One region of the Weissella diestrammenae genome, then DNA from elsewhere that is predicted to be linked to it. Evidence: riboswitches for the same ligand, from Rfam matches in the RefSeq annotation. Region 1 holds a riboswitch; each other region holds the start of a gene.
The links. A riboswitch is a leader RNA that binds a small molecule or an ion and turns the genes downstream of it on or off. The one in region 1 is predicted to bind thiamine pyrophosphate.

Region 1 (10,805 bases):
AATTCCAGCCCTTTTCGAACGTAATTAAATGAGTTGAGATTTTTCAATTCAACTTTAGTGCCATACGTTTTTGAACCAACCGGTCGAATCGAGATATTGGCATCAACACGCATTGAGCCCTCTTCCATTTTAACGTCTGAAATGCCAGTAAACTGGATGGCTTCTTTAAGTGCTTCAAGATACGCATACGCCTCATCAGGCGTTGTAATATCCGGTTCACCAACGATTTCAATCAACGGTGTGCCTTGTCGATTTAAATCAACATATGAATATCCATCATTGCCGTGCGTATTTTTACCTGCATCCTCTTCGACGTGCATTTCTGTTATCCCAATCCGTTTTTTAACGCCATCTAATTCAATTTCCAACCAGCCTTGTTTAGCAATTGGTTCGAATTGTTGCGTAATTTGATATGCTTTTGGATTGTCCGGGTAGAAATAATTCTTCCGGTCCCAATGTAATTGGCGTGTAATATCAGCATGTAGCGCCAGTGCGGCTCGCATCCCATATTCCAACGCACCACGATTTGCTTGGGGCAAAACTCCAGGATAACCCCAGTCAATCACATTAGTGTTGGCATTTGGTACTGCCCCATATGCTACAGGTGAAGGTGACATTGCTTTTGACCGTGTTTTCAATTCAACGTGGACTTCAAGTCCAATTGTCGTTTCAAAGTTTGAAATTGCCATTACTTCACACCCCCAGGTACTTTTTCAAACAAACGCGTTGCTTGTTCAAAAGCATACGCCGCTTGATATAGCGTTGATTCTGCAAAGCGATTACCAATTAATTGCATACCAACTGGCAAACCATCAACAAATCCCGCATTAATCGACAATGCTGGCAAGCCAGCTAAATTTGAAGGAATCGTTAAGACGTCGTTCATATAGGCAACCTGCGGATCATCTTGATTTTCCCCAAATCCATAAGCGACATTAGGCGTCGTTGGCGCCACAATCAAATCATATTGTGAAAAGACCTGTTGAAACTCTGCGTTAATTAATGTGCGAATCTGAGCAGCTTTTTTAAAGTATGCATCATATGACCCAGCTGAGAGCGAGAATGTTCCCAACATAATCCGACGCTTCACTTCATCACCAAAACCTTGTGTCCTTGTTTGCACATATAATTCATCCAATGTTTTCGCTCCTTGCGCGCGGAATCCATAACGAATACCATCAAAGCGCTGTAAATTAGATGATGCCTCAGAAGAACCTAAAATGTAATAAGCAGCGACGCCATATTTCGTATGAGGCAAAGAAACTTCTTCGACACTTGCGCCTAATAGCTCTAATTGCTTAATTCCTGCTGCAACAGTGGCTTTAACTGCCTCATCAACCCCAGTTTCAAAGTATTCCTTTGGGACAGCAATTTTAAGGCCTTTAATATCACCAGTCAATCCAGCTGAAAAATCAGGTACAGCTTGTTTAGAACTTGTTTGATCACGGTCATCTTTTCCTGCAATTGCATTCAAAACTAACGCATTATCCTTTACTGTTCGTGTCAGAGGACCAATTTGGTCCAATGATGATGCAAACGCAATTAGGCCCCAACGTGACACACGACCATAAGTTGGCTTCAAGCCAATAATGCCGTTAAATGCTGCCGGCTGACGAATTGACCCCCAGTATCGGACCCCAGGGCAAATGGCACTTGACCAGCTGCTACCGCTACTGCCGAGCCCCCTGAAGAGCCCCCAGGAATCTTCGTCTGATCCCAAGCATTTTTTGTCTGCTTGTAGTATGAGGTTTCAGTCGTTGAGCCCATGGCAAATTCGTCCATGTTCAACTTACCAACACCTACTGCACCATTGGCATTTAATTTTTCAATCACAGCCGCATCATAAATTGGTTTAAAACCTGACAACATATGTGAGGCAGCTGTTGTAGTAACATTCTTGGTCACTAAATTATCTTTAATACCATAAGGAATACCTTGCAGCATTTGTTGCGCATCAATACCCTGTTCATCAACTAATTGGGCTTTCTTTTTAGCTTCATCTACCATGACCGTGATGAATGCATCGTATGTGCCATCTGTCGCCTGAATATTTGTCAAAGTTTGTTCTGCTAATTCAGTAGCAGAAATCTCTTTACTCACTAATTTTTGATGCCATTCAGTGATGGTCGTTGTCAAAAAATTCATTATTTTGTCTCTCCTTCACTTAGAATTGCCGGTACCTTAATCAGTGTTTCTTGTCGCTCTGGTGCATTGTTTAATAAGGCTTCCATCTGATTTGCTTGTTCTGGTTGATCCTCACGTAAATTGTTTTCTAATTCTGCCACTGTATACGTTGGTTTGACACCGCTAGTATCGACCTCAGCCATCATATCTACCAAATCAAATATCTTTTCTAACTGGGCTGTGAAAGTCTGTGCTTCGGATTTTGAAAGTGCAAGCTTTGCTAAGGCTGCAACGTGTAATACCTCAGACTCAGTAATTTTACTATCTGCCATTTGTTTCTTCCCTTCAGAATGTTATGTTTTTATTTTACCATTGTCTCAACAGTTGAGGCATAATGAGTTCATTTTACAAACCAATCACAAATACATAGCCTAGCTTTGAGACGCATTACCCGATAAATTTGTGATTATAATCGTTAATTTGCATCCATTATTTCACTTGAAAGCGTAACCCTTTCGGGTAAAAATTCTTCATTTGCCCATTGGTCAACTTGCCAAAGCCAGCGCCATTACTATTAATCGTCAGTAAATACCAACCATTCGTTTGATCCGTCACAAAAAATGTTTCACCATGCACATACTTAGCCCATTCATCATCACGCATTGGATATTGTCGGGCAAAATCATCCGGGCTAACAGCTAGCGCCAAGGCCAGGGCCGGCTCAAATCGATTCTTTTTAAAAGTTCCCAGATGGACACCAGCACGCAGCACCTTAATACCTTTCAAATCTGGCGTATGGTCAGGTAGTGCGTAGAGTTGATCGCCCCATGCCATCAAAGGCCCAAATATAGTTGTCAACCCAATGTCATCTCTGAATTGTTGCCACAACGTTTGTTGAGGTTGCGACAAATTCGATTCAGCCTCAGAAAGTAATACGTTATCAGTCTCATCTTCAATCTCAGCCAACTTCAATTTAGCAATGAAATGGCCCTCACCTGACAAGTGATGTGGAAATAGACGCACAGCCTTTGCTAATTCTGGATTACCATCAGCCCACTCTGGTCGCCCTGCATCAACGCCTTGAGGACGTTCAATTGCTACCATTGATAAGTTAGGATAATTTGACAATAACCAAGCAATGACCTGTTCATCCTCTTCAGGCGCAAAAGTACAAGTCGAGTAAATGAGTTCACCACCTGGGCGTAGCATCTTCATTGCCTCTATTAGAATTTCTCGTTGCAATTTAGCACAACGATCAGGATAGTTAATATCCCAATATTGCATTGCATCGGGGTCCTTTCGAAACATACCTTCACCTGAACACGGCGCATCTAACACAATGCGATCAAAATATTTTGGGAAATGGTGCGCCAATTCGCTTGGTGAATGATTTGTAACGATTGCATTTCGAATGCCAAAACGTTCAACATTTTCGCTCAATATATTGGCCCGTTTACGAAATATTTCATTTGAAACCAGCAACCCTTGCTGTTGCATAAACGATGCAAGATGCGTCGTTTTACCGCCAGGTGCTGCCGCCAAATCTAATACGCGTTCACCGGGGAGTGGTCGCGCAATTTCTCCCACTAGTTGAGCACTAGGTTCTTGAGAATAAATCAAACCAGTTGTGTGATCCACTGAATGACCAGAAACACTCCCAAAACGCCCCCATGTGCCCCAAGCCGTTTTGCCATCATTTTTTGTATCATACAAAGTTTGGCTGGTCTTCAACGGATTAATTCGAAACGCTTTAGTAATTGGGTGTTGAAAAGACGCAATAAAATCATCTGCTTCTGAGCCCAATAACTTTTGATATTTCTCAATAAATGCAGTAGGTAATGCCACCATTTCCCAATCCTCCACTTTCAAAATAATAATTAAAAAAAGCCACTTATCCATTAATCACGGATTGAAGTGGAACCATTTATATGCCTACAGCATTAAAAGACAGCTTTGTCAGTATTATGAACAGGTAAATTGATGAAATCATAGTCCTTGATTTGTTCAATCTCTTTTTCACCCCAGAAATAACCAGTATATGAAGCCGCTAGCATCAAATTCAAAGGTTCATCATCAACTTGATGTTGTAAAATAATGACCGGCTTATTAATGGCAATGGCATAACCAATTTCAAAGATTGTCCCTTCATCAGGCCGAGCATTACCACTTTCAATATCAAAATCAAAAGTTGCAACAATCACATCCGCTTGAGTCATTGCTTGAACGTCCGCCCGATAAGTTGCATCTTGCCACTCACGTTCATGCATTGCCGTCTCCAAATTCCCACCAAATTTCGCAACAATTTCTGCTTGTTGATGTTCACGAGGCTCATAAATGTATCCAATTGTCGGATTTTGTTCTAGTAATGCTTTAGCCTTGTTTAGTCGTTCATTTTGAGCATCTGAAAAAAATGGTCCTGCTAAATATACACGTTGTGTCATATCAAATTATCCCCTATAGTTCTATTCAATTCCCAAGCTGTCACACAGTCTGTTGTGTTTTAATTATATCGAAAATTTGAACACAACAACAGAGGCAATCCTGTTAAATTTTTGAAGTTTAAATTGGTAATTTGCCATTTAATACCATTCAAAAACTCATATATGATGTCGATTCCCTTTTTGCCCTTACACCACTCCCAAATCAGCCCGCATACCTCATGCCAATTTTAATAAGTTTTCCAAGTATCTGGCTAATCCGTCCTCCTCATTTGTAAATGGTGTGACATCATTGGCAATGGCCTTTAATTCCGGATTTCCGTTGGCCATGACAATACCATGTGTTGCAAACTCAATCATTTCCAAATCGTTCATCTCATCCCCAAACGCATAAATATCATCAGCATTAATTTGATAAGACTGTTGCAAGATAGCTAACCCTGTATCTTTTGAAATGCCAGCCGGTGCTACTTCAAGCACTGGTGAGTCGCCACCCCATGTTTTAACGTTGACTTGATCTTCACCATAGCGGTCAAGTAAAAACCGCTTAATTTGCGCTTGATGGCGCGGATTAGCGCTGTGCAACAAAATAGCATTCACATCAGTCTGTAATGAAAATCGATCGAGCATTTTTTTACCATCTTCGTCCCGTGGAAAAAATAGCGAATCTTTTGGCCTATGATCACTTATTTCTTTGCCCCAAACATCATCCTGATTCTCGGCCACAACGGTGTCAATTCCTAAATCAGCTGCCTGTTCTAGCATATCAAAGGCAATTTCATGGTTAATCTGATATGAGTATTCATCTTGCCAATAAGTACGTGGCACAATGCCTAACGCGCCATTAAAATTAATCATTGGTGACTTGAGTCCAATTTCATCATAAATATCAGTTGAAAGACGGGTTGGACGTCCGGTAATAATTGAAATAATGTGGCCCTCTGCCTGTGCGGCCTGTAAGACCTCCCGAGTCCGGTTTGACACCGTCCCGGTCTCATTCAACGTTGTATGATCTAAATCAATTCCAATCAATTTGCGTCCCATCACTTTTCTCCTGTCATTTAACTTAATAAGCATTATATCAAACTTATTAGTGAGATTGCGCAAAAAAACGCCATCAAAAGAATGGCGTCTTTATGGTATTTAGTCATATCTACTTGGTTAAAATCGACTCGATTTTTTGTAATTCTTCATCAGAAAGCTGTAAATTATCAGCCACTTTAATGTTGTCTAGTAAATGATCAATTGATGAAGCGCCAAAAACAATTGAAGCAACACGTCGGTCTTTTAATAACCAAGCCATTGCTAATTGTGCTAAGGTTTGTCCACGATCAGCCGCCACAGCATTCAATGCATTTAATTGACGAACCGTTGCCTCTGGATCATCAGCAATGTGTGCATTGCTACGATGCAATGGAAAATCCGCTGGGAATCCGTTTAGATAACGATCTGTTAATAACCCTTCAGCTAATGGCCCATAGGCAACCAATCCAGCGTGATTATCATCAAGTAATTGTAACATTTGATGATCCTCTGCCTCTTGTCGATGCAACATATTATATGAAACTTGATTCAAAACAAATGGTGTGTGTAAGGTCTTGAAAATATCAATAATCGCAGCCGTTTGTTCCGCCGTATAGTTAGAAACACCAACGTACAAAGCCTTTCCTTGACGAACTAAATCGTCTAAAGCCACGGCTGTTTCTTCCAAATTTGTGTTAGGATCCCATCGGTGTGCATAAAAAATATCAACATAATCCAAATGCATCCGTTGTAATGATAAATCTAATGCCGCATGCAGTGTCTTTCGACCGGAAAATTCACCAAGTGGGCCTGGCCACATATGATATCCGGCCTTTGTTGTAATCACTAATTCATCCCGATAGGGTTTCAAATCAGATTGGTAAACTGCACCAAACGTTTCCTCAGCCGTACCGTTTGAAGGACCATAATTTGAGGCATTATCAAACGAAAATATACCATGATCAAATGCTTTTAAAATTACTTCTCTTGAATTAGCTAGGGGCTTTTGATCTCCTAAATTCCGCCAAAGACCAAAAGACAGTGCCGGTAAAATCAGCCCTGAGTCAGATACTCGCCGATATGGCACTTGTTCATAACGATTATTTGCAGCTGCATATACCATCTTCATATTCCTCATTTCTTTTTGTTACGTTATTTATCGTTTAGATTTTTACATCTGGTTTATGTCGTGATCGTAAAAGACCAGACAAGTCTTGGTCATTGCGTAATCGGTTAATCGCCTCTGCTACCAATGGTGCTACAGTCATTATTTCGAGTTTCGCAAATTGCTTTTCAGTCGGAATTTCGACTGAATCAGTGACAATTACTTTGGCGATTTCTTCACAAGTTGCTAGCGCTTCCACTGAGCCATCTGAGAAAACACCATGCGTTGCAACGACATAAACTTCAGTCGCACCTGCATGTTTTAAAGCTCTAGCCGAAGTAATCATCCGACGCCCAGTATCGATAATGTCATCCACAACGATTGCGCGACGGCCCTTCACGTCGCCAACAATCCCATTTGGACTAGTAATGTCGCTTTGAACGGCGCGGTCATTAATAACACCCCATGGCGTATCTAAAATTGCTGCAAATTGGCGGGCACGACCAGCCCCAGCATGATCGGGTGCAAAAACGGTCATATCATCTGTTAAATTGCGTCCAAAGAAATACTCCGTTAAAAGCGGTGCTGATAATAACTGATCAACTGGTATATCAAAAAAACCTTGCACCTGATCAGCATGGAGATCAACTGCCAAAACACGCGCAACACCGTTCATTTCGATTAATGATGACACCATTTTCGCAGTGATTGGTTCTCGAGATTTCGTTTTACGATCCTGCCGAACGTAGCCAAAATATGGTAGTACGAGATTGATACGATAAGCTGATGCACGCCGTAATGCATCAACAGCAATCATGATTTCCATAAAACTATCATTAACTTCGCCTGCAATAGGTGCAATGAGATAGACATCATCACCACGTACACTTTCTAGTACCCGTTCATAGATTTCGCCATCCGCAAAACTTGTTATCGTAATGGGCATCAAAGGAATACCCATTTCATCAGCAATTTTTTGTGCCAAGGCATTATTAGTTCGTAAACCAATAAGCTTTAATTCACTTTCCACAGGTTAATCCTCCAGATAATCCTTATTATGCTTTCATTTTATCAAAAATCTGCATAATAAGCACGACAGGATCAATCAAATTTTATGTCATTCGATTTTCATAAAAATAAAATATAGACTTGTCAAATCTACAGATGTCGTCTACACTGTGGTAGACAAATCAAACAAGCTGGGGTGCCAACAATTGGCTGAGACAAAACCCATTGAACCTGATACGGTTAATGCCGACGCAGGGAGCTTGGTTATTTACTCTTAAGTAGATTAGCCACCCTCAAAAGCTTTTTTGAGAGTGGCTTTTTGTTTGTTTGAAATGTCAAAATACTATTTTTAGGAGCCTTTTTGTATTATGCAAACTATTTCAGACAAGAAACAACGTTGGGCATTAAAAGACGTTATCTTCTTAGCAATTATTGCAATTTTCTTTGGTGTCATCTATGAAGTTTGGGGCCTTTCATATAATGTGATTGCCGCTACACCACTTAAGCCATTTGCAAACGATATAACCCTTGGTGTTTGGTTAATGGCTGGTCCACTGGCTGGATTAATGCTTAAAAAAGTTGGTGCAACACTAATTGGCGAACTATTAGCAGCCGTCGTCGAAATGTTTTTGTTTTCCCAATGGGGCGCTGCCAATATTATCAGCGGCTTTATTCAAGGCTTTGCATCTGAATTAGGCTTTGCTGTCACGGGTTATAAAAATTGGTCAAAAATAGCCCTATTTTTCTCAACAATTTCAGCCACAATCATCACATTTATCTGGGATCTATTCCAAAGTGGGTATCTCGATTATCATTTCAACCTACTCATCTTGTTATTTATTGTCCGCTTCTTATCAATTGGTTTCTTTGCTGGTATTTTAGTGTACTGGATTAATCAATTGGTCAGTCAATCTGGTATTTTAAATCGATAATGATGACAACACTCAGTACACATCAACTCAATTTTACTTATCAATCTGATCAACAACCAATTCTCAACAACATTTCATTAACCCTTAATCCAAACAGCTTCAATTTATTGATTGGTGTCAGTGGTTCTGGTAAATCAACTTTGTTAAAACTATTAGCTGGATTATATCCAAAATTTGCTGGAAAAATTACTGCTGGAGAAGTCTTACTCAATGCACAACCGGTTGCAGATATCGTACCTTATGAACGTGCACAGCATGTTGCCATGCTATTTCAAAATCCACTGCGCCAATTTGCAATGGCAACACCATATGAGGAAGTCAAATTTGCACTAGGTAATTTACAATTTGACCCAAACGAAATGCCTGACCGAATTCAATCGGCACTTGCATTTGTTGGTATTACACATTTAGCACATCATCAAATTCGCCATTTATCTGGTGGCGAACAACAAAAAGTCGCATTGGCAACCATCATTGCCATGGACGCCGACATTATTTTATTGGATGAACCATTCGCAAATATTGACCCTATGGCGCGTCAGTCATTACTCACTGCACTCCAAAAACTACAGCAGACACGTGGAAAAACTATTTTTATTTCGGATCACGATTTAAGCGGCTATGATGGTCTTGTCGATTGTCTATATCAACTGCATGCCAATGGCCAACTCAATGAAGCAAGCTTGAACCTACTCAAGGCGCAACCAACAACGGTCCAATTTGAAAATCGAATGAATCAACAGGTAAGTCCTTTATCATGGCAAAATCTACAGGTTCAACTATCAAATACTTTACTCATTCAAGCTAATGAATTCAGCATACCTTACGGTCAAATCGGTATCATTTCAGGTCCTAACGGTGCAGGAAAAACAACTTTTTTTAAAGCATTGACGCAACAAATCGCCTATACTGGGCAAATTACTTGGCACCAAAAAAGCCTTAGTCAATTAAGGCCTAAACAACGAGCAAAAGTTATTGGGTATGGCTTTCAAACTGCTACTGACCAATTTGTTACTATGACAGTTGAAGAAGAAATCCTATTGAGCAAAAAGCAGACACAATCATCTGAGTTTTGGACGTCAACTCGGATTGAGAAATCATTAAAACAATTGCAGTTGTCCGATTTATTATCACATGTTGTCTACCGCTTATCTGGTGGTCAACAAAAGAAGTTACAAATTTTGTCGTTACTTATTTTAAATCTGCCAATTCTATTATTTGATGAACCATTTGCTGGATTAGACAAGGACTCTTTGAATCAAGTTTTAACACTAATGCGAAATTACGTTAATCAAACTGGTCATAGTATTTTACTCATCTCACATCAACGTCATGGTTTAGAGAATTTTATCGATTTTGAATTAACGATGACCAATCACAAACTACATTTATTGGGGGAGGATAGCATTCATGACTAAATGGTGGCATGTCAATCCAACCTTATTAACGCTCTTTGTCCTCTGGTTATCTTTAGAGATTTCCTTTATTAAAAGTATTAGTCTCAACTTGATTCTGATTGGATTAGCACTCATTTACCTGCTATTAACCAAGGTTAAATACAAAACATTACTCCTGATGCTATTCGTCTCACTACCTTTTGCAATTGGTACTTGGCTCTCATTTTGGCTTTTTAGTACGACACAGCCGATTTATTTAGCAGCAGTCTACACAACACGACTCTACGCTTATCTTTTATTGGGCGCCGCCATTACGCTGACAACCAATATTCAACCATTACTTTTGAGTCTTCATCAGCACGTAAAACTACCAAATACATTTACATTTGGTTTATTGGCTGCATTTAACCTATTGCCGAGAGTCAAACAACAATTAAAGACAATTCAATATGCAGCTGAGCTCCGCGGCTTGTCCTATCATTTATGGCATCCGCACTTATATTTCAAGGCAATCGTCAGCGCACTAAACTGGTCAACTGACTTAGCTGAGGCAATGACTTCTCATGGCTTTTCTGAAGGTTTCAATCGCTCAGAACCTGACCCCGACGTTCTGCCACTTTGGCAAGTTATCATGTTGACTGTCATTATTATATTGATTAATATCTATTATTTTAGTATGCTTCCAAAATAAGTATCTACATCACCTCATTTGTGATTAAAAAAAACATGTATCATCAATGTCGATACATGTTTTTTTGTTATTAAAATAAAATATAAA
Region 2 (10,805 bases), 340 kb from region 1:
CAAGCGTTCAAATATGCAAATTGCGCCGAATACAGTCTTTAATTATCCGTTAAGTATTGAAGGAACGGCATTTAAAGCCGGTAGATATCGCATGAAAATGACGGTTAAATCATCCCATAACACGTGGTACTTTACAAAAAACTTCACTATTTCGGCTGCAAAAGCAAAAACACTCAATGCAAAGGATGTGTCAATTGTGCATGATACTGGCATTCCTTGGTGGATTTGGCTGATTATTGTTTGTCTTGCCGGTTTGAGTGGTGTACTAGTATTTGTGGTTTTAAAACGCAAAAAGCAGGACCAAACCAACTAGGTGTGTTTGGTAAAAACAACAAATGCGCGCTGAAAAAATGGTGAATGCCATGGGTTTTGCATTTAATTAATCAATTGGTTGTCAATCTTTCGGTATTGAACTGAAGGTTGTCAACCAATTTTGGTTTAATATAGACAAGCTATGACGATTGATTGAGTTTTTGGAGCTAATGATAATTGCGTTTGTATTTTTGTTTAATTGGTAGCGCGATAATGAATAAAGACATCACGATTTGATCGGACAATAAACGAAGTAAGGGTAAATAGCGATTAATATAACGCAATAAAAACATAAAAAATACAAAATTATTTGAGAAAATTGAAAAAAATAAATATAAGGAGTTAATTGATGAAAATATTCTTATATAGCCATATCAAGCGAATGATTGTCTTGTTGATGTGCAGCACAATCGCATTAAACTATCTGAGTAGCGCTGGTATTGTGATGGCCGACTCGATAGCAAATCACGAAATGAGTCGACAGCATCAGAAAGCACCACAGATTTCAGATAATTCCGAATCTGGATTGGAAATACCAAAGGGAAATCAGACGTCACAAACCGATGAACAGTCAGCCAAACAACCGGTGGAACAAAAAGTTCATGATGATCAGCAGGCGTCATTTCATGTGATTAATAACGCACCATCTACCGGACATATTTTAGGCGCTACAGCAACGGTCACTGACACCGAGACATTTGTTGCCGCTTGGCAAAATCCTAATGTGAGCGAGATTATTGTCAGTTCAAATTTTGATTATACATATAGTGATTACACGACGATGAGTAACAATTTACGAACAACAGATTGTATCATTACAAGCGCTAATCCAAACTCCCCAGTGACGATTAATTTTAAAGGTACAGGGAGTTCAATCTGTGGCTTAGGCGTCTCGAGTAATATTAGTACGACACCTAACATAACAATTAAGGATATTAATTTTTCAAGTAGTGAAACGGATGCAAGTATTAATTCTGATAATTTTAAAAATAGTATTTTGTGGCGTAATACCAATACGGATAATGTGTCGTTAGTAGGTAGTTTAACACTGGACAAGGTTAGTGTTAACTTAAGTGGTACCGGCTATCTCTCAGCTTTTTTATTACCAGGAATGACCATTAACCTACATCATTTAATTCAAATGACCACTAAAGGGAGTCAACTCATGGGTGGTACAATCCATGCCTATAGTGATTGTCAATATCAAGGGATACATAATAATCAAACAGCGACGACCGCGACAGCAACAACCAATTCGAATGGCTATGTCGTTGAAACCTGGGGGATTTTTAACAATTATCGACGAGCGAATACCAACCAATATACTAATGTCCAAGCAAAGGGGATTGATATTGACCAAGGGGCAAAGGTATTGATTCAGAGGAAAAATGAAAGCCGGGCTGGAAATGGCGTTGCTTCACAGGACTATAGCGTTATTGATGGTAGTGGCGAGATGAATATTGGGGGCACTTTATTACTTCAAAGTTATGATGGCGTTGTCGTGGCACGGAATAATATAAACAAGGTGGTAACGCAAACGACCAATTGGAATATTAAAACGGATGGCGTGTTAGCCATGTCGAGTATTACAAATGAGAACACAGCTTACAATGGTGTGATTCGCGTACCATCGGCAACGTTAAGTACAAACGCCCATGTCAATTTTAATTGTGCTAGTCGTGGCACGTTAGTGATTTCGCCATTAAGCGCTCAAGGACAATCAATTTGGATTCCAGGTAGTGCGACCGATGGCGGGGTCACATTAAAATTCCATGTTGATTCACCAAAATATTGCATGATTAATGGTGGTGAGACAGATTGGACCGGCTATACGACTGGGTCGAAGGTTTTAGAAATGAATATTATCAATAGTAACGTGTCATTTTATGGCAGTCTTAATGATATGAATAATAATAATTATTCAAAAGATGATCATAATTCTAGTTGGATATGGAATCATGTGGCAATCAATGAAATGGTGCAACATGGCTATACGCAAGGGGAAAATTATTTTCTGTTGAAAAATGGGACGCGTTATCCTACCACTGGAACTGCAGGTTATAATGCTTTTGGTAGTGTGGTTCAACAACAGGAATATACGGTCTTTGAAATACAGAGCCAGAATTTTGAGTGGTTAAAATGGGCCAAGCAACTACATGATGGAACATATCAAACTGATGATGGACAAATCTACCCTAATCGTCAAAGTATTCCGTATGTGAGTGATGAAACTGAGGCTATATCTGATTCAGACCGCTATATTCGTGGTGTTTATCATGTTGCTGCCCGTCCGACAATTGATTATGATAATGGGACTGTCACCTGGAGCGGGAGTGGGTCAGGACACACCATCACAGCAACGCCAACATTTAATCTGGTTAGTAATACGACGACCACGGACGCAAATGGGGTTTTTGAATTTGAAAGTCAACAGTCACAAAATTGGTCGCTACCAGCGGACGAGTCGAACGGATCGCTTTATCATTCAAAATATCAAAATGGCAATCAAACCTTCTCAATCAAGTTACCAAATGATGAAGTTGAAACAACAACGGTTAAAAAAACCGTGACGTATGCGCCACCGGTTTATGACCTATCAGCCATTATTTATGCGTCAAGCGGGTTTACTTTCAAAACAATGATTAACACGGATCGGATTATTTTACGTGGAGAAGATAGTGCTGATTCTTACGTGGATTTAATGACGTTAGATAGAGCAACTTATTCAACCAATAATGATGGTAAGGAATGGACTGTCACGGAAGCACAAATATTGGCCCATAATCAGGAAAATCCTAGTAAACAGATTGAACAAGGCGTTCAAATTCAGTTTTGGACACAAGCGACTGTGAATGACGAAAGCATTGAAGCGGCACCAGTGTCGTATAGCTATCATGACTATCAAGCGCATTCTGCTGAATATAGAACCATTGCACCTGAACAAAAATTGCCATATATTATTGATTCATTGGAGTATTTCAATTTTGGGAATTTCCGTCGAGGGATGGATGGTCATTTCAATAAAAATGCCTTGAATACGCATTATAGTACTAATATTGGGGCGTTGTTAGTCGGAGATGATTCAACAAATCACAATATACCTTGGGAAATTACAGCGTGTTATTCGTCTTTGGGTTCATTAACGGGGGATGATTTAATGTTAAGTTATCGCGCACAACAAGATGGCGCTGAACAGCTGATTTCAACAGAAGATTCGATGCTCTTTAATCGAGAGACGGGGAATCAAGGTGAGCCCGTGGTTAATTTGAGTCAAGATTGGAATCCAACAGGTGCATTAAATGAAAAAGGCTGGTTCTTGAGTCTAAATAGTAGCCATATGATAAAACATGGATATTATCTATATGATGATGATGATGATGATGATGGCATATCTTCACCAACAATTGTCTTGACGCTCAACAGCACGCCTTCCTAGTAGTGATGCTATAGCACAATGAGTGTGGATTTTTCTGGAGGATTGTCGCGATGAGAATGATTAAGAAGCTATTAATCAGTATAGCGTTACTTGAAATTGTTATTTGTGGGCTATCAGACTGTGTACTAGCGAATAGCATTGAAAATGGTGTTGACTTTAATGTTGAAAATAATCAAATGGCAACCGCAACGAATACAAACAGTGAATGGGGAGCAAAAGGCGAACCGTTAATGATTAATGGTCAACAAATTAATGGTGTGGTCGCCAACGGCTTTGGCTTTACTTATATTAGTCGCTTGAGTTTTGGAAATATATCTAGTAATATGCTGTCGAATACGATGACCAATGATGGTAGTTACAAAGACTTAGGCAATGCAGTTGGCATTTATCCGATTGTGACAGGGGTTCAAGTTGGCGAACATGGTGCCGCCTTTGGTGTGCGTCCGTTTTGTCAAATTGTTGACTTGCGTTCCGATAAGGCGGTGAATACACCTTTGTTAACAACGGTTAAGATGTCAGAGCCATTTCATACGTTTGTGCCACATCAAGGCGTGGGAGATGAAACCACTTATGAGCGTGAGGAATTATCACCGGAGAAAGTCAGGATTGAAACGGATGATAATTTTGTCTATACCTCATCGGGAAATACGAATTCATCCGAAGCGAATCGGAATGACACAAAGACGTTTCGTGCGGGTGAAGGGATTCATTGGGTAATGGATGATAATGCTGTCAATGCGATGTCGGATAATGCAGCAAATACCTTTGGCACATTTACTTATGAATATGGGGGTGAGGTGAATGGGCTTAAGGCAGAGAAAACCGGATCGAGTGGTGAGAATGAATACAATTTGGTTGGAAAGGGTAAATATAATACTGGCGATCGTGTGAAAGGGTGTTATTTTTTAAGAATCCCAAAGAATCAATCCCTTCATCAATTGACCTATACGGCAACCTTTACGTATACCCTTGGTGACTATCCGAGCCAAGAAAGTTGAGGTGAATGGTATGAATTTAACAAAAATAAACATCATGTTAATGGGTGCATTAGGATTAGGTTTCAGTTTTTTACCGCAACAAGCCTTGGCACAAACCACAACAGACTCGGCATTTATGATTAGCGATGCAGGCAGCTTGGGCGAGCATTTTAGTGCCGGCTGTATTAGATTTCAAATGACAACTAGTCAGGCATTAGATACACCAGAAAAACATATTTTCCATAATAGTGTGGTATCTACAGATAATTCTGAAGTGACGTTTGATGATACACGCGTACAACGGCCTAATGGACAGCAATATCAAATTTCTGTTCAACAAACTGGGACAACATGGTCGCCACTTACTACCGGACCGCATTCGATTCCCCAATCAGGACTAGTTATTTATTATCAAAATTACCCCTTGGCTAGTGCAGCAGCAGTATTTGTGCAATCAAACCCAAGTGAGCAACGCGGAACAGTGACGATCCCAATTCAAGAAAACACGTTTGAGGCCCATTTAGCCATGAATCAATCGATTCAGCCGGATGTCGCGTATGAAACGCAACTCTCTTGGCAAATTGAAGATACCCCAACTTAGAAAAATCAATGAATTTAACGCAGGTATCTGATGTTAATCAGGCTAATTAAGTGATTTTTTCTACGCTAAAGGATACGATTACCAACCAGTCGATAAATGTCATAAATGTGTGTGAGTAAGAACTATTATTCCTGTTTCAAAGAATAAAGTGATGATGATGTGAATCACATGACTAATGTAGACTTTGAAGTTGGGTTAGTTTGGTTGGTTTTGGGAAAGCTGATTTAAATAAAGTAAAAAAGTCCGAAATTAAGGACAAAAAATATGAATTAACATAACATTAGTATTTAATTCAATATCTTTTTGCAAAAACAAAACAAAAACACTTATTTTTCATCATATTCAATAGGCATAATAAAACATGTCGGATAGGCATACAAACAACACGTTAATAAAGGAGAAAACTAATGAAAAAATTAAAAGTCGTTACACTTAGTCTTACCACGTTACTGACTGTTTCTGCACTGACGCCCCTGACAATTTATGGCGAAGCAATTACAAGTATAAAGTCAAACGGAAAAGTAACCTTTACTAATAATAATACCGAACTTACTTTTCAAGGTGAGGCGGGTAACGTTGACTTCGGCTCGATTAATTTAAGTAGTTGGGGTGAGCCAAAAGGCAATCTGGCATCAGGCTTGATTCGCGTCAACGATGGTCGAGAAAGTCACGCGGGGCATTTTGGTATTACCGTTGAACAAAGTGGCAATTGGAATACAAATGAAATTGCAAAAGAAACCATGCCAATTTATTTTGGTGATTCATCAATTGCTAGTGATCAAATCACTTTCCGGTCAAATAGTGAAGACAAAAAGGGATTAACAACTTATTCGTACACAGCCGATGAATTTAAACTACATTTGCCAACGACTGGGACGCTGACCATTGGTTCCAAAGAGTCAGAACTTACATGGCGATTAAATAATACATATAGCGAATAATAACGAAACAATTGATTTGAGATAACAAAGTTTAGAGCGTTTGACATTTAGCAATTTGATTTGTCAGCCATAAAATGATGTGGGTTAAGTGCTTCGAATATAGCACCGTTCAGTTATTGGAATACTTGGTACATCTTTTTAGTGAAATGGCATCAATCAAATCATCTGAGAAGTAGTCGGCTCAGCTTGATTTGATTGATGCCATTTTGTATTGGTTAGGCTTGCCAAGCAGTTACTAAAGCCCGGGTAGCCCTTTCTGGATCGGAAGCTTCTGTGATGGCTGTGATGACGAAAAATCCAGCAACACCAGTTGCTTTTAATTGTGGCATATCGGCTAATTTCACGCCGCCACCGACAACGACAGGAATTGGTGATAGGTGTGCTAATTCGATTAATTCGGCTACTTGCCGAGTGTGAATTTCGCCTGTTTTCTCATCACGACCGGCTTCAGGTTTGGTTTGAGTTGGATGAAATGGCCCAGCACCAAAATAGTCAATATCTGTCACATCAGTTTCTTTGACATAGGCTAATAATTCGGCATTTCGTGCGGAAACGCCGAGGATGGCATCAGGGCCAAGATATTGACGACAAAAGTCAATGGGGAGGTCGCTTTGACCAATATGAAGACCATCCACTTTAATACCTAAGTCGCGGGCAGCAAGGACGACATCTAAGCGGTCATCCACAACGAGCTTGATTCGATCTTGTTGACCAGCTTCAGCAATTGCCGCAGCGGCATCACGAGTGTATGCGATGAGGTCTTTGGCATCAGCTACTTTTGAGCGAATTTGGATAAAAGTAATCCCACCCTTAATAGCTGCCTGAATCACCGACTTTACTGGTCGATTTAACGTGTTTTCAGGGCCAATAATAAGATAGGCGCTTAAATCAAATGATTTGGTTGCGGGCATGGTTGAGCCTCCTTATTTTTTCAGTCATTGTTTTAGTATAGCCAGGGCGAACATCAGCATTGAGTGACACATAGGCGCGTTGGCCTTGATCAGTTAACACCTGTGTGGCTGTCTTAACCACCGCAAAAACATCGTCCCAGTCACCTTCAATTTCGGTGGTCATGGCATGGGTCTGGTAGTCTAAGCCTGATTTTTCAATGACATCAATGATTTTTGCGACACTCGAGGCTAATTCGTCACCGGTACCGAGTGGGGCAATTGCAACTGAAATTAAGGTGTTCATTTAGATTGCCTCCACATCAAAGGGATTGTGGGCGATTTCTTCAGCGGTGGCATGATAGAGTGCATCGATGAAAGCTGTTTGGAAGCTAGCAGGACCATTGGCCAATTCTGCAGCGCGCTGACCAGCTAAATTGTAGATCTGAACACCAGTGAGGGCAGCTGTTAATGGGTCAGTACTAGTGGCATAAACATTGATGACGCCCCCAAGTGAACAACCAGCACCAGTAATGAGCCCCATCATGGGACTACCGCCGTGTGACATGATAACCTGTTGGCCATCAGTTACCAAATCGTCAGTTCCGCTAACGACTACCGCTCCGCTTGTATATTGGGCTAATGCAACGGCAGCCTGTCGTGCAGCGTCCACGGTATCTGTCGTGTCGACACCCTTAACCGTTGAATCTTGATGATGAATCAATTCCCACAAAGAAGCCAGTGCGATAATTTCTGACGCATTACCTTTAATAATCGTTGGCTTGTAACTTTTGAATTCGTGCATCAAGTTGGTACGCATGGTACCAATGCCGAGTGCAACTGGATCGAGCACCCAATTCTTATGTTGCTCGTGCATGGCCTTGGCTGTCGCTGGAAAGGTCTCAGTATAAAAGGGTTCCAAGGTACCTGAATTAAGGTAAAACGAGTTAGCCATTTGGGCTAGTGTGATTCCCTCATCTGGTAAATAAATCATTGCCGCACTACCACCAACAGCAAGTTGGGTATTGGCGACAAAATTAATCGTCACAGTGTTTGTGATTGACGGTGCGAGTGGCGTTGTTGATTTAACTACGCTGACGACTTGTTGCATTTTAGTTTGTAATTCAGTGACAGTATTCATGAACCCGACTCCTTTTTTTGCACAGCCTGAGGTAAATAAAAAATGGCCATCGACTGATGATAGAGCACATCGTCGTTGACCAAAAAAGGCAATTAAAAGATGTATCTCCCTTCGGATGCATTACCATCATCAGGTTCAATGGGTATTTCTCAGCCAAATTGGCACCCCAGATAATTGAAATTACGATTAGTATAGTCGACTTTTTAAGATTGTGCAAATTGCATTTTGTTGAGGCAGAGGAAATGCCTCTCCAAATGATAGATGTTGTATAATGAAAATGACCAATTGAGGGGGAAGTGATGGCTAAAAAAACACGCATTAAGAAAATTTTAGTTGAGCAAATTTTAGATAAGGCTGGCGTGCCATATGAAACGATTGTTTTTAACGCTGGTATGAATCGATCGGATGAAGAAATGGCACAATATCATCTCACTGAACATGATATTTATAAGACCTTGGCCTTAACTGGGAATGCAACCGGACCAGTGATTGGTGTTGTACCGTTAGATATGCATCTGGATGAAAAAAAATTAGCAAGTGTGTCGGGCAATAAGCGCGTTGATATGATTGCAACAAAGGATCTTCAAAAAACGACAGGTTATATTCATGGGGCTAATAATCCAGTTGGTATCTGGCAAACAAAGAAATTTCCAATTTACTTTGATTTAACGGCACAAAAAGCGTCATCAATCGTGGTTTCAGCTGGTGAAATTGGGCGTTCAATCCGGATTGATGCAACCGTATTGGCAGATTTTGTGCAAGGTCAGTTTGCTGACATTAGCATGGCGAATGCATCAAAATCAATTTGATGAGAAAGAGGCAGCAAGATAATGAGTGACACGCAATTACAAGGAATTCCGGTTTGGGTGTATCAAAAAGAAATTGGAACGAAAAAAAGCCTTGGCATGCCCAAAATTATCCAAGGCTATCAAGGCGATCCATATGAGATAACGGTGCCAAAAATTGATGGGTACAGCATGGATTCTGTCGAGGGTGAGTTGTCGGGACATTTTTCAGATACAACCCAAGTCATTACGGTTTACTACCGACCAACTGATGTGGCACAAATCGAACCGATGACGGGCCAATTTTTACATATTACGGCCGAAACTCAGACCTATGACCAACCTGATTTGTCGACTGCACCACGGCCAACGCCATTGACGGCAGATACGGATTGGCCAATATCAGTGCGGTTAGCTACGACGAAGGGCCTTTTTTGGCATCAAATTGCTGATTCACGCTGGGTATTGTACGATCGAAGAACAATGACCATTGAAAAAAAGGCCCGACAAAGTGGCATCAACACACCGCTCTATGATTGGGAAGCAGTCGCTTTTAGTGGTGCGGGACAGCTTGTGGCAACAGCACCTGATTGGCCGATTAAAGTTTATTCAAAACCGTATGGAGGCGAAATTAAAACTTTGCCAGCCGAATTGACGGTCATCTTAACACAGGTATTACATGATCCATCAGGTAAAGACTGGTACGAAATTGCTGGTCAAGGGTGGATTGAGGGCAGTAATTTGAAGTTAACCAATTAGAAAGTATGAGGCATGGTAAATGACGGAGCCAATTTTTTTAACACCAGTTTTGCATGAAAAGATTTGGGGCGGGACAGCCTTAAAAGATGTCTTTAAAATGCCGATTCCAAGTGCAACGACCGGTGAAGCTTGGATTATTTCAGGTCATCCAAATGGGGTGAGCCCAGTAGCAAATGATAAATATGCGGGCCAGACTTTAGCACAACTTTGGCAGAACCGACCAGATTTATTTGAAAATAAAGATGCCACGCGACCTTATCCGCTGTTGGTTAAGTTTTTGGATGCCCATCGAGATTTGTCAGTTCAAGTCCATCCAGATGATACTTACGCGGCTGCTCACCATGCTAGTGAATTGGGCAAGACGGAATCGTGGTATATTTTGGCAGCCGAACCAGGCGCTGAAATTTATTATGGTCATCAAGCTAAAACAAAATCCGAGTTTGATACACTAGTCGATCAGGGTGCATGGGATAAACTCTTGCAAAAGGTACCAGTTAAAGCCGGTGATTTTTTCTATGTACCGGCTGGAACACTACATGCCTTGGGGGCGGGGGTGTTAGCCTTAGAAACACAACAGAGTTCAGATGTGACCTATCGCGTCTATGATTTTGATCGACCTGATCCGAAAACAGGTGAGTTACGACAATTACATTTAGCAGATGCTAAGAATGTGACGACAGTTCCATTTGTACCAGAGAAGCCAATTGCGGAAACTTTACAATTGGGGGCGCTCACGAAAACCACGTTAGTCGAAGCACCATATTTTAATGTCTATCAAGATGTGATTGCTGGTGAGGCCTTTATGACTAAGCAGGCCCCATATACGCAATACACCGTGATTGCTGGTAGTGGGACGGTGACGGTCAATGAACAGGTGTATCCATTAGCTTTGGCAACCAGTTTTATCATGCCAGCTACCGTTGCTGAATGGCAGTTCTCTGGGGATATGACGCTGATTGTTTCAAC
Region 3 (10,805 bases), 310 kb from region 1:
TTTGACTTCATTACAAAGACACCACCTGCTGCCGTTCTTTTGAAGAAGGCTGCTGGTGTTGCCAAGGGTTCAGGAGAACCTAACACGAAAAAGGTAGCAACGGTTACTGCGGCGCAAGTTAAAGAAATCGCTGAGACTAAGATGCAAGATCTAAACGCAGCTGACGTAGAAGCAGCTGTTCGCATGATCGAAGGTACTGCACGTTCAATGGGCTTCGTTGTTGAAGGATAATGTTTCGTCGTTAGACAAAACATGATAATTGAACCGTTTAAGTACGGATCGCATAGGAAACTAAGCATGATCAAGCGGGAGGTCATTGACCGTTTGACCGCATTTGCAAGGAGGAATAGCTACCATGGCTAAGAAGTATGGAAAGAAGTATTTAGCTGCAGCTGAAAAAGTTGAAGCTGAAAAGTTGTATAACTTGGATGAAGCAGCTGCATTGGTAAAGGAAATTGACTTTGCCAAGTTTGATTCAACTGTTGAAATCGCATTTAACTTGAACGTGGATACACGTCAAGCTGACCAACAATTACGTGGGGCTGTTGTTTTGCCTAACGGAACTGGTAAAGATCAAACAGTTGTTGTCTTCGCTCAAGGTGACAAGGCTAAAGAAGCCGAAGCAGCTGGTGCAGACGTTGTTGGTGGTGCAGACTTAGTTCAACGTATCGCTGATGGTTGGTTAGACTTTGATGTTGCTATCGCAACACCAGACATGATGGCTCAAGTTGGACGTGTTGGACGTGCCTTGGGACCTAAGGGATTGATGCCTAACCCTAAGACTGGTACTGTTACATTCGACGTTGCAAAAGCCGTTGAAGAATCAAAAGCCGGAAAGGTTACTTACCGGACTGATCGTGACGGAAACGTTGCTGTACCTGTTGGTAAAGTTTCATTCGACGCTGACAAGCTTGTTGGTAACATCAAGACAATCTCAGACGTTGTTTTGAAGGCTCGTCCTGCAGCAGTTAAGGGCGCTTATGTTAAGCACGTTTCAATTGCTTCAACATTTGGACCTGCAATTAACTTAGACGTTACTAGTCTATAATGCGTTATTCGCGATTGTTTGTTGACATGACCTAGGGAAATCTGGTATATTAGCAAATGAATTAAATCGATTCTACCTAAGACGCCGGTGGCTTTATGCCTTAATATCCTGCCGAGGAAGTGAAAATGAGCATTGCGCGAATTTGAGCCCCCGGCACATCATTGTGTTGGGGGTTCTTAGTTAGGATCAAATCTAAACAGGAGGACACATAATCATGAGTGAAGCAACGATTGCTTTAAAAGCACAACAAGTTGAAGAAGTCGCTGATAAGTTTAAGGCAGCCGCATCTTCTGTTGTTGTTGACGTACGTGGATTGACAGTTGAACAAGCTAATCATTTGCGTAAGTCTTTGCGTGAAGAAGGCGTAGAGTTGAAGGTTATCAAGAACAAGGTGTTGACGCGTGCCGCCGATGCTGCTGACTTGTCAGACTTGAAGGACTTATTTGTCGGACCTTCAGCCGTTGCATTTTCTAACGAAGATGCAATCGCACCATCACGTATCTTGAAGAAGTACGCTGATGAAATCGAAGCCCTTGAAATCAAGGGTGGTGTGGTTGATGGTACAATTGCTGGTGTCGATGACATTAACAAGTACGCATCATTGCCAGACCGCGACGGATTGCTATCAATGTTGTTATCAACATTGCAAGCACCTGTTCGTAATGTCGCTTACGCAGTTAAGGCTGTGGCAGAGGCAAAAGAAGAATCAGTTGAAGCATAAGCCCAACCGATTTGACGCTAGGATTTATCCTAACAACACTATAAACTACGCCGTAAAGGCAATATAAGAGGAGATTATTATCATGGCATTTGATAAAGATTCAATCATCGCTTCATTGAAGGAAGCTACGATTTTGGACTTGGCTGACTTGGTTTCAGCAATTGAAGAAGAATTTGGTGTTTCAGCCGCTGCCCCTGTTGCCGCTGCTGGTGCAGCTGGTGCCGGTGCCGAAGCTGCTAAGACTGAATTCGATGTTGAATTGACTTCAGCAGGAAACGCTAAGGTTCAAGTAATCAAGGCAGTTCGTGAAGTTACTGGATTGGGATTGAAGGAAGCTAAGGATCTTGTAGACAACGCACCTTCAGTTGTTAAAGAAGGACTTTCAGAAGACGAAGCTAACGAATTGAAGGCTAAGTTGGAAGAAGTTGGGGCATCAGTTACTGTTAAGTAATTTTTGACCACTTATTAAAAAGCCATATCAACTTTTGTTGATGTGGCTTTTTTGTGTATTTGTTGATGTTGGTTAATGATTAACAGTTACATTATTATGAAGAAATTTATTTTTGTCAGGTACCAAGTAAATCACCTATGCTTGCACATCAACGATGTTAATCCTATCTTGTGTTGCATCCATGGTTGCCCAGTGATTTAGCGGACCATGACCGTGCCCAACGTTAATACTTTGACGAATTGTTGCGTCAACATAATGCTTAGCGTAAATGATGGCGGCTTTGAGTGAGTCACCAAGTGCTAAGCGCGCAGTAATGGCGGCAGAAATGGTATCACCAGTGCCATGTGTTTTAATAGTCGCAAAACGCTGACTTTCAAGCCAAAAAGCGGATTGATCGGCGAGCAAGACATAGTCGCGTACAACAGGTTCGTCGCCATGGCCACCTTTGATGAGGACATTTTTTGCGCCAAGCTGTTGCAATTGGTGGGCAGCTTGTGCAATTTCAATATCAGATTGAATCGTTGTACCAGTCAAAACCTCGGCCTCAGGTAAATTGGGGGTCACGAGGGTGCTAAGCGGTAATAAATTCTGAATGACGGCTGTTACAGCTGAATCTTCAAGTAAGTGGGCCCCACCTTTAGCGACCATGACTGGATCAAGAATGAAGGCGCCAAAATCATATGTCTGTATGGCTTTTGCAACGGTTGTGACCGTTTGGGCATCGCCCAGCATACCAGTCTTAACGGCAGAAATGTGCAGGTCATCAGCCACTGACTTTAATTGCGCCGCTACCATGGTTGGTGACACCATTTCAACGGACTGCACCCCAGTTGTATTCTGTGCTGTAATTGACACGACAACGTTAGCGCCATAGACGCCATTCATGGTAAATGTCTTTAGGTCAGCACTCATACCAGCGCCACCACTGCTATCAATTCCGGCAATCGTCATTACTTGTGGTGTGGAATTAGTCATTATTTGTTCCTTTCATAAACGCATTGCGCCAAAACTTTTGTTCAAAGGTATACGAATCAGCGTAAATTGATAGATAGTCGGTATAATCATACTTGGCCAAAATATCTTGATAATAACTAACTAAGCGGGCATAACTTGCTTGTTGATAGTAGCCAGTCCAAGCACGATAGGGGGATTGATTGGCAATGTGATTGGCAATGAAATGATACGACTCGACACAAGGTAAAATCGCCATGGTCCCAGCGATGGGAGATAAGGCAGTAGCGGCTTGCATGTGTGCCACGTATGCTTGTCCATTGGCGTCCATAGGTTGTTTAGCGATTTCAGTGCTGAGGCTGAGATGCGCAGCTGTTTCATCATCAACAAAAGGCCGAGTCAAGCCAAATGCTTCATCAATTGTATCAACTAATGGTTCAAAGGCTGTAATGTATTGATTATCTTGTGCCGTATAGTAGTCAGCAATATCATCGGTCAGCGTGCCTGTTGCTAAAGCGTGGATAAATGGTTCTTGCATGATTGCCGCCATACCAGTGGTTTGAATTTGTTTGAGAGTGTTCATTTTTTTAGCTCCAATCGGTAAAAAATTGCAGATAAAAACCGGCTAACTGCTCTGAATTTAACAGGGGAGATGGCCGGTTGAATTGATTGGCATGATGCTAAAAAATTGACACCTATATCTTCCTCCGCATGCATTATCATGTTCAGGTCAGTGGGTATTTCTCAGCAATTAAGCACCCCAGATAGATTATTATTTATAATCTTAGTATAGCTAAAATGGCCGACTGTTGCAAATGAGCTGAAGGAACGGTGTCGGACTGCTATAATTAAGCGTAGAAGCTTAAAAATAACGATAATGGCATAGAAACTGAATGAATTGAAGGAATTGTGCAATGCAGATTTTGACAATGGATGGCAGTAAAATCGTATATGATGTGTACGGACAATCGCATAAACCACCCTTAATTTTATTACATGGTAATAATGGACGAGCCAACGATTTTAAACGCCAGATTAAAGTTTATCAAACGCATTTTTATGTCATTGCAATTGATACCAGAGGTCATGGCCGTTCAACTAATGAAGCTGATGATTTAACGTATCAGACACTTGTTCAAGATTTAGAAAGTTTGCGACAACAGCTGAAATTAGAACGTATGATTCTAGTTGGGTATAGTGATGGCGCTAATTTAGCCTTACGTTATGCGCATGATTTCCCAATGTATGTTGCGGCAATGGTATTGAATGCCCCCAATCTTTCGTTGGCAGGTCTTTATGCACCAATTGTTTGGATTGCCCGTTTTTTGACTGCAATTTTACACGGGCTACGACATGGATCTGCATTTTTAATGCGTAAGTATTTGCAAACGGCATTAATGTTTGAACCATTAGGAATCCAGCTATCAGATTTAACAACTATTCAGGCGCCAACGTTAGTCTTTGTTGGTCAATTTGATTTTATTAAACGACAACATACACAGGCAATTGTGGCGCATTTGCCCAAAGGACATGTGCAAATTATTAAATGGCGGACGCACTTGATTATGCAAACTGAACCGCAATTATTTGCGCGAGTGACACAAACATTTTTAAAGGAACAAGGAATATGAAAGCTAAAACACAAAAGGGCGCGATGATGCGTAAAATTATTGGAATTGCCACGGCGTTTGTTGTGTTTTTTGAGTTAGGGGCGATGATTAGACATCTTGATTTTCACCCATTGTTACAGTTATTTAAGACCATTCCAACGAGCTTATTTCTGATTTGTTTTGTGGTTGGCGTATTTGCCGGTAGTTTTGCGCTTGGTTATGATTATATTTTGCATCGTTTATTGAGTCCGGATGTAAAAATGAGTTGGCGTGATGGCTTAACAGCATGGGCAGGGAATGCAGTTCATAACGCATTGGATGTCGGTGGTATTGTCAGTGTCAAATTACATCAGTTAGCTTTTGACAAAACAACGGTTTCAAAAGCAACCTTTAGACAATTATACTGGCTCAGTCAAAGTGGATTGGCTATTTTTAGTGCCATCGCATTATTAATGCACGTGATTAATCCCGGTTTCTACAGTCAAATCCATGATACATGGTATGTGATTGGTATGTTATTACCGGTGATTGGGTTATGGATCACTAAACGCCGTTATCAACTAAAAAAAATGTTGCCAACCATTCGCATGCGACAAATCATCGGTGTTTCTGGCCTGGATTGGCTTGCAAAAGTCGGTACTTTCTTATTAATTGGCATTTTATTTGGGTTTCCAATTGATTATTGGCAAGTCATACCGCTCTTAATTGCAGCCCATGTCATTGGACTGGTCACATTGATTCCTGGTGCATGGGGGAGTTTTGACCTAGTGATGATTATCGGGCTGATTGGTATGGGGCTCGATAGCGAAGCTGCATTCTTGTGGCTATTGATTTATCGGTTAAGCGACACAGTAACCCCATTACTATTGGGCTTGTTTATTTATCTTTGGCGCGCATTGACCGATATTAATCAAGAATTTCGCGGTGTACCACAAGATTTGACGATTAGTGTCATGCATAAAATCGTGACTGGACTCCTATATTTTGGTGGGATTACCTTGATTCTCACTGGTACTTTGCCGGGCACACTCACTCAAATTCATTGGTTGGCACATTTTAATCCATGGGCTTCCAATTTGCTCTTACAGTTACCCAATATTTTTATTGGGGTATTACTAGTAATGGCTGGTCGCGGGATTGCAAGTCGTGTTCGACGTGCCATGCTGCCCACTATGGCACTGCAAATGATTGGGATTGGTTACGTACTTTATTTTCATCAGAATTGGCAACCATTGGTGCTATTTGGGATGATTTTCTTGCTGACGTGGGGTATTAAATCAGCTTTGTATCGACAACAATTTATTTATAGTTGGGAGGCACAGATTTTTGACGGCTTTATTTATGGTGGCATTTTTGTTACCTATCTGATCTTAGGTATTTTAAATATGCCGCGTTTTGCTGGTCCACATCATCGACCCACGCAGGCATTGGCGCTTTTGATTCCGTCAATTCACTGGTGGTTCACTGGGGTGATTGCATTGGCAGTCATTATTCTCGCGGTTGTTGCATTACGTAAGTATTTTGCTGGGCATATCGAGCGCTTGGGTGACACAGTTGATGAAGCTCGCCTTGCAACAATTTTGGCTAAAGGTGATAATCACTATGCTAATTTGGTCTTTCTAGGTGACAAACGAGTTTTTTATTATCAAGATACGGTCGCAATTCAATTCCGCTTAATCAATAATAAAGCAGTCATGATGAGTGATCCATTTGGCGTTGCTAGTGATTTTAAATCGGCCTTAAACGCCTTTATTCATGAAGCTGACCGGTTGGGCTACATACCAGTTTTTTACGAGGTGTCTGAGTCAGTTGCTATGTTGGCACATGAATTTGGCTATAATTTCCTAAAATTAGGTGAAGAAGCGTGGGTGGACACACTAACGTTTAAAACAGCTGGTAAGAAATTTGCCAATATTCGAAGTGAAATCAATCAAGCCACGGCAGCAGGATTTGAATTCGCAGTCATCCAGCCACCGTATACAGATAAGTTTTTGCGGACGTTACGTGCCGTTTCAGATGAATGGCTAGCTGGTCGTGAAGAAAAAGGCTTTTCACTTGGTTTTTTTGATGCCTCATATTTACAACGGTATCCAATTGGGATTTTAAAACGGGCCGATGGTGAAATCGTCGCTTTTGCCACCTTAATCACGTCCCAGACTGAAAATCAAATGACGGTTGATCTCATGCGATTTTCTAAGGCAGCCCCCAACGGGACGATGGACGTCTTATTCGTGAAGGCCTTTGAGTATGCCCGTGAGCAAGGGGTAACGACCTTTAATTTGGGCATGTCACCTCTTGCTAACGTTGGGATTAATTCACAAGGGTTCATTCGGGAACGCCTAGCTAATTTAGTCTATCAATTTGGGTCACGGATTTATTCATTTGAAGGATTACACCATTATAAAAATAAGTTTGCATCAAGTTGGCACCCTTATTACATCGCCTATTCATCACGTTCAAATCTCGTCATTGTGATGTTAGCCTTATCGGCGATTGACAATCCAGGCATCGATTAATTGGGAACAGACGATGGGTAATCAAGTACTTTTCTGGCCTTAAAATTATTTATGCTCGTTGTGAAGACAATTAAAAAACAGCATCCTTGATTTCACCGGTTTATGAGTCAAAAGGTTCATAAGCGGTTCAATCTAATCAAAGATGCTGTTTTTTTATTGTGTTTGATTAACGGTTAAAGTATGCCTTAAGGGTATCAACTTTATCTAAACGTTCCCAAGGTAGATCAAGTTCTGGGCGTCCAAAATGTCCGTAGGCGGCGGTTGCTTCATAGCGTGGCTGCCTTAAATCTAGGTCTGCGATGATACCAGCAGGCCGTAGTTCAAATAAGTCGCGAATGGCCTGAACTAATTGGTCTTCTGGTACTTGACTTGTGCCATATGTTTCAACGGCGATTGAAACTGGCGCTGCGACCCCAATTGCATAGGCCACTTGAATTTCAATTCGTTCGGCTAAGCCAGCTGCCACAATGTTTTTGGCAATATGGCGCGTCGCGTAAGCGGCTGAACGGTCAACCTTAGTTGCGTCTTTTCCCGAAAAGGCACCCCCACCATGCCGGGCATAGCCACCATACGTATCAACAATGATTTTACGGCCAGTCATACCGGCGTCGCCTTTGGGACCACCGATGACGAAGCGACCCGTCGGATTGATGTAGTAGCGCGTATCAGCATCAACCAATTCGGCTGGCAAGACTTGGTCGATAATCAACGCCCGGACATCTTGGCGAAGTTTTTCTAAAGTGACCGTGTCACGATGTTGTGTTGATAGGACAACTGCTTCGATGCGTGTTGCGCGGTCATGCTCGTCCAATTCGACTGTGACTTGGGCCTTGGCATCAGGTAAAAGGTAGTCCAGTTCACCGGAACGGCGAACTTCAGCTTGCTTGCGAACAAGGGCGTGCGATAAAACAACTGATAATGGTAAATATTGATCAGTTTCATTCGTCGCATAGCCAAACATCAAGCCTTGGTCACCAGCACCAATTTGGTCAAGCGGGTCAACGCCACCAGCTTCACGTTGTTCAATCGCAGTATCAACCCCTTGTGCGATGTCAGGTGATTGTTCGTCGATTGTTAAGGCGACGTGGATATCATCGGCCAAAAAGCCTGCATCTGGGTCACCATACCCGATGCGTTTTAGGGTTTGCCGCACGATTTGATTCATGTTGACGTATGCGCTTGTTGATACTTCACCAAAAATATTGACGAAACCTGTTGTGACAGACGTTTCAATGGCTGTGCGAGCATTTGGATCTTTTGCCAGGATTGCATCCAAAATGGCGTCTGAAATTTGATCAGATACTTTATCGGGGTGCCCTTCTGATACGGATTCTGATGTAAATAAACGTTTTTCTACCATAGTATTAAACTCCTAAATATGAATGTTGTAATCGTATCAGCCATGTAAATCATGAGAAAAGATTATGATGACATTAAAAAATGACATACGATAGGGCGTATGTCATTAACGATCATTACGCCTATCTGCTAGAAGTTACCACATCGCCCGATATTGGGTACGCTGGTGTCAGATCAAAGGGTCTAGTCCCTCCCTGAACTCTTGATAGGAATGTTACTTTTTAATTTGATTTTATTACTAAACCTAGTTTACACTAAATAAAAAATTTGACAAGGATAGCTTTGACTCTGGATAATGAACAACAGATAAAAAGGGTATCAATGAGGAGTCGACTATGGATCAAAAGAAGCAGGAACGGCGGCAAACACTACTAATTGCCTCATTAATTTTTGGGATGTTTTTTGGCGCTGGAAATCTGATTTTTCCAATCCACCTCGGGCAAATGGCGGGGGATCACTGGTTACTGGCGGCTATTGGCTTTATTCTTAGCGGGACTTTAGTGCCGTATTTAGCTATGTTGGCGATTTCGAGCACTAACAGTGATGGTTTATATGATATTGCCCGACCTGTGTCACATTGGTTTGCACTATTTATTGTCGCGGCCTTCCATTTAGTCATTGGGCCATTTTTTGCGACTCCTAGATTGCCGGCAACGGCATTTGCGACTGGTGTCGCACCACTATTACCAGTAAAATATCAATCGCTTGGTATGTTGATCTATTCGGCAATTTTCTTTGGTGTGGCGTATCTATTAACAATTAAAAAAGCTGATATTACGGCATGGGTTGGTAAGTATTTAAACCCAATCTTTTTATTCGGATTAGCCGCATTACTCATCGCAAGTTTTGTCTTGCCAATGGGTAATTTGCAACATACACCGTTACCTGCGTATCAAGTGGGTGGGATTTTTCAAGGCTTTATGGAAGGCTATAACACGATGGATGGTTTGGCCCTGCTTTCGTTTGGAATTACCATTGTCTATGCCTTACGCGGATTAGGGATTAAACCCCAACTCATTTCTAAAAAATTAGCCCAAGCGGGTGCTTTAAGTATTATTGCGGAAGCTGTGATTTATTTTGCTTTGATTTTAATGGGGACGATGAGTTTAGGCCTCTTTAAAATTTCTGATAATGGCGGCATCGCCTTGGCTCAAATCATTAATCATTATGCTGGCCGTTTTGGCGTCATCTTTACTGCCGTTTTGATTACCTTGGCTGTTTTGACGACAGCCATGGGGCTATTTCAATCATTTGCTCAAGACATGGAAGTGGCTTTCCCTAAAATTGCTTATCGTTATTGGCTAGCCTTCATTGCAATCGCATCGTTTGTGGTGGCGAACTTTGGCTTAACCAATATAATTGCCTGGGCAGTCCCAGTTCTCATGTTGCTTTATCCATATGCGCTTGTTTTAATTTTATTAAGTTTGACCAAGCGTTGGTTTAACGGGGCACCAATTGTTTATCGTTGGACGATTACATTGGTGACATTACCAGCTTTGGCGGATATGATTGCTGCCTTGCCAATCGTTTCGTCAGTTGCGAGCCTAACGCAATTTGCTGATTGGTATCACGACACAATCCCATTGAGCGCTTTGGGATTTGGTTGGCTTTTGCCAGCAATCGTTGGGGCCGGTATAGGCTATGGTTTGTATTTATTGTCATTAAAGCATTGAAAACGCTTTCCTGTTTCAAAGATTCTTAGTTAATTCTTCCAATTTAATTCATATCATCACGGCATGATAAGAGGTATCAAATGAATTGGAGAATGATAGCATGACAGGACGTTTAACAGGTAAAGTAGCAATTGTGACGGGTGGAACACTTGGAATTGGGTTGGCTGTGGCCACGCAATTTGTGGCCGAAGGGGCTAAGGTCGTTATCACCGGTCGTCGCGCCAATGTTGGTGAAGAAGCGGTGGCTTCAATTGGTGGACCGGAAGTCATTCGCTTTGTTCAACATGATGCCGCCGATGAAGCTGGTTGGATTGATTTGTTTGAACAAACAATTGCTTGGTTTGGTCATGTGGATACCGTCGTGAATAACGCCGGTATTGCCATTGGTAAAAATATTGAAGAAACGACTTTTGATGATTGGAAGCTGCTACAATCAATTAATTCGGACGGTGTTTTCTTGGGTACTAAATACGGTG

Region 2: it holds a riboswitch for thiamine pyrophosphate, as region 1 does, so the genes downstream of both, thiM (hydroxyethylthiazole kinase) here and H9L19_RS01595 (ECF transporter S component) in region 1, are expected to answer to the same signal.
Region 3: it holds a riboswitch for thiamine pyrophosphate, as region 1 does, so the genes downstream of both, H9L19_RS03095 (transcriptional regulator) here and H9L19_RS01595 (ECF transporter S component) in region 1, are expected to answer to the same signal.

The regions. Positions count from the first base shown of each region.
Region 1 covers NZ_CP060724.1:299,253-310,057, forward strand. The annotation lists gene gatB (Asp-tRNA(Asn)/Glu-tRNA(Gln) amidotransferase subunit GatB) at 1-689, opposite strand, end outside; partial or broken gene gatA (Asp-tRNA(Asn)/Glu-tRNA(Gln) amidotransferase subunit GatA) at 689-2,145, opposite strand; gene gatC (Asp-tRNA(Asn)/Glu-tRNA(Gln) amidotransferase subunit GatC) at 2,145-2,456, opposite strand; gene H9L19_RS01570 (RsmF rRNA methyltransferase first C-terminal domain-containing protein) at 2,614-3,972, opposite strand; gene H9L19_RS01575 (nucleoside 2-deoxyribosyltransferase) at 4,065-4,565, opposite strand; gene H9L19_RS01580 (Cof-type HAD-IIB family hydrolase) at 4,782-5,606, opposite strand; gene H9L19_RS01585 (aldo/keto reductase) at 5,716-6,708, opposite strand; gene H9L19_RS01590 (ribose-phosphate diphosphokinase) at 6,749-7,720, opposite strand; TPP riboswitch at 7,881-7,973, shown strand; gene H9L19_RS01595 (ECF transporter S component) at 8,067-8,630, shown strand; gene H9L19_RS01600 (ABC transporter ATP-binding protein) at 8,630-10,048, shown strand; gene H9L19_RS01605 (energy-coupling factor transporter transmembrane component T family protein) at 10,041-10,718, shown strand.
Region 2 covers NZ_CP060724.1:640,426-651,230, reverse strand. The annotation lists gene H9L19_RS03290 (WxLIP family cell surface protein) at 1-313, shown strand, start outside; gene H9L19_RS03285 (hypothetical protein) at 662-3,748, shown strand; gene H9L19_RS03280 (hypothetical protein) at 3,799-4,746, shown strand; gene H9L19_RS03275 (hypothetical protein) at 4,757-5,326, shown strand; gene H9L19_RS03270 (hypothetical protein) at 5,734-6,267, shown strand; gene H9L19_RS03265 (thiamine phosphate synthase) at 6,483-7,178, opposite strand; gene H9L19_RS03260 (MTH1187 family thiamine-binding protein) at 7,156-7,461, opposite strand; gene thiM (hydroxyethylthiazole kinase) at 7,462-8,295, opposite strand; TPP riboswitch at 8,385-8,474, opposite strand; gene H9L19_RS03250 (aminoacyl-tRNA deacylase) at 8,595-9,104, shown strand; gene H9L19_RS03245 (MucBP domain-containing protein) at 9,126-9,839, shown strand; gene H9L19_RS03240 (type I phosphomannose isomerase catalytic subunit) at 9,859-10,805, shown strand, end outside.
Region 3 covers NZ_CP060724.1:605,950-616,754, reverse strand. The annotation lists gene rplK (50S ribosomal protein L11) at 1-231, shown strand, start outside; gene rplA (50S ribosomal protein L1) at 356-1,048, shown strand; ribosomal protein L10 leader region at 1,106-1,236, shown strand; gene rplJ (50S ribosomal protein L10) at 1,263-1,769, shown strand; gene rplL (50S ribosomal protein L7/L12) at 1,852-2,220, shown strand; gene thiD (bifunctional hydroxymethylpyrimidine kinase/phosphomethylpyrimidine kinase) at 2,356-3,195, opposite strand; gene H9L19_RS03095 (transcriptional regulator) at 3,188-3,754, opposite strand; TPP riboswitch at 3,857-3,944, opposite strand; gene H9L19_RS03090 (alpha/beta fold hydrolase) at 4,086-4,802, shown strand; gene mprF (bifunctional lysylphosphatidylglycerol flippase/synthetase MprF) at 4,799-7,297, shown strand; gene metK (methionine adenosyltransferase) at 7,464-8,657, opposite strand; gene brnQ (branched-chain amino acid transport system II carrier protein) at 8,992-10,329, shown strand; gene H9L19_RS03070 (NADP-dependent (R)-specific alcohol dehydrogenase) at 10,430-10,805, shown strand, end outside.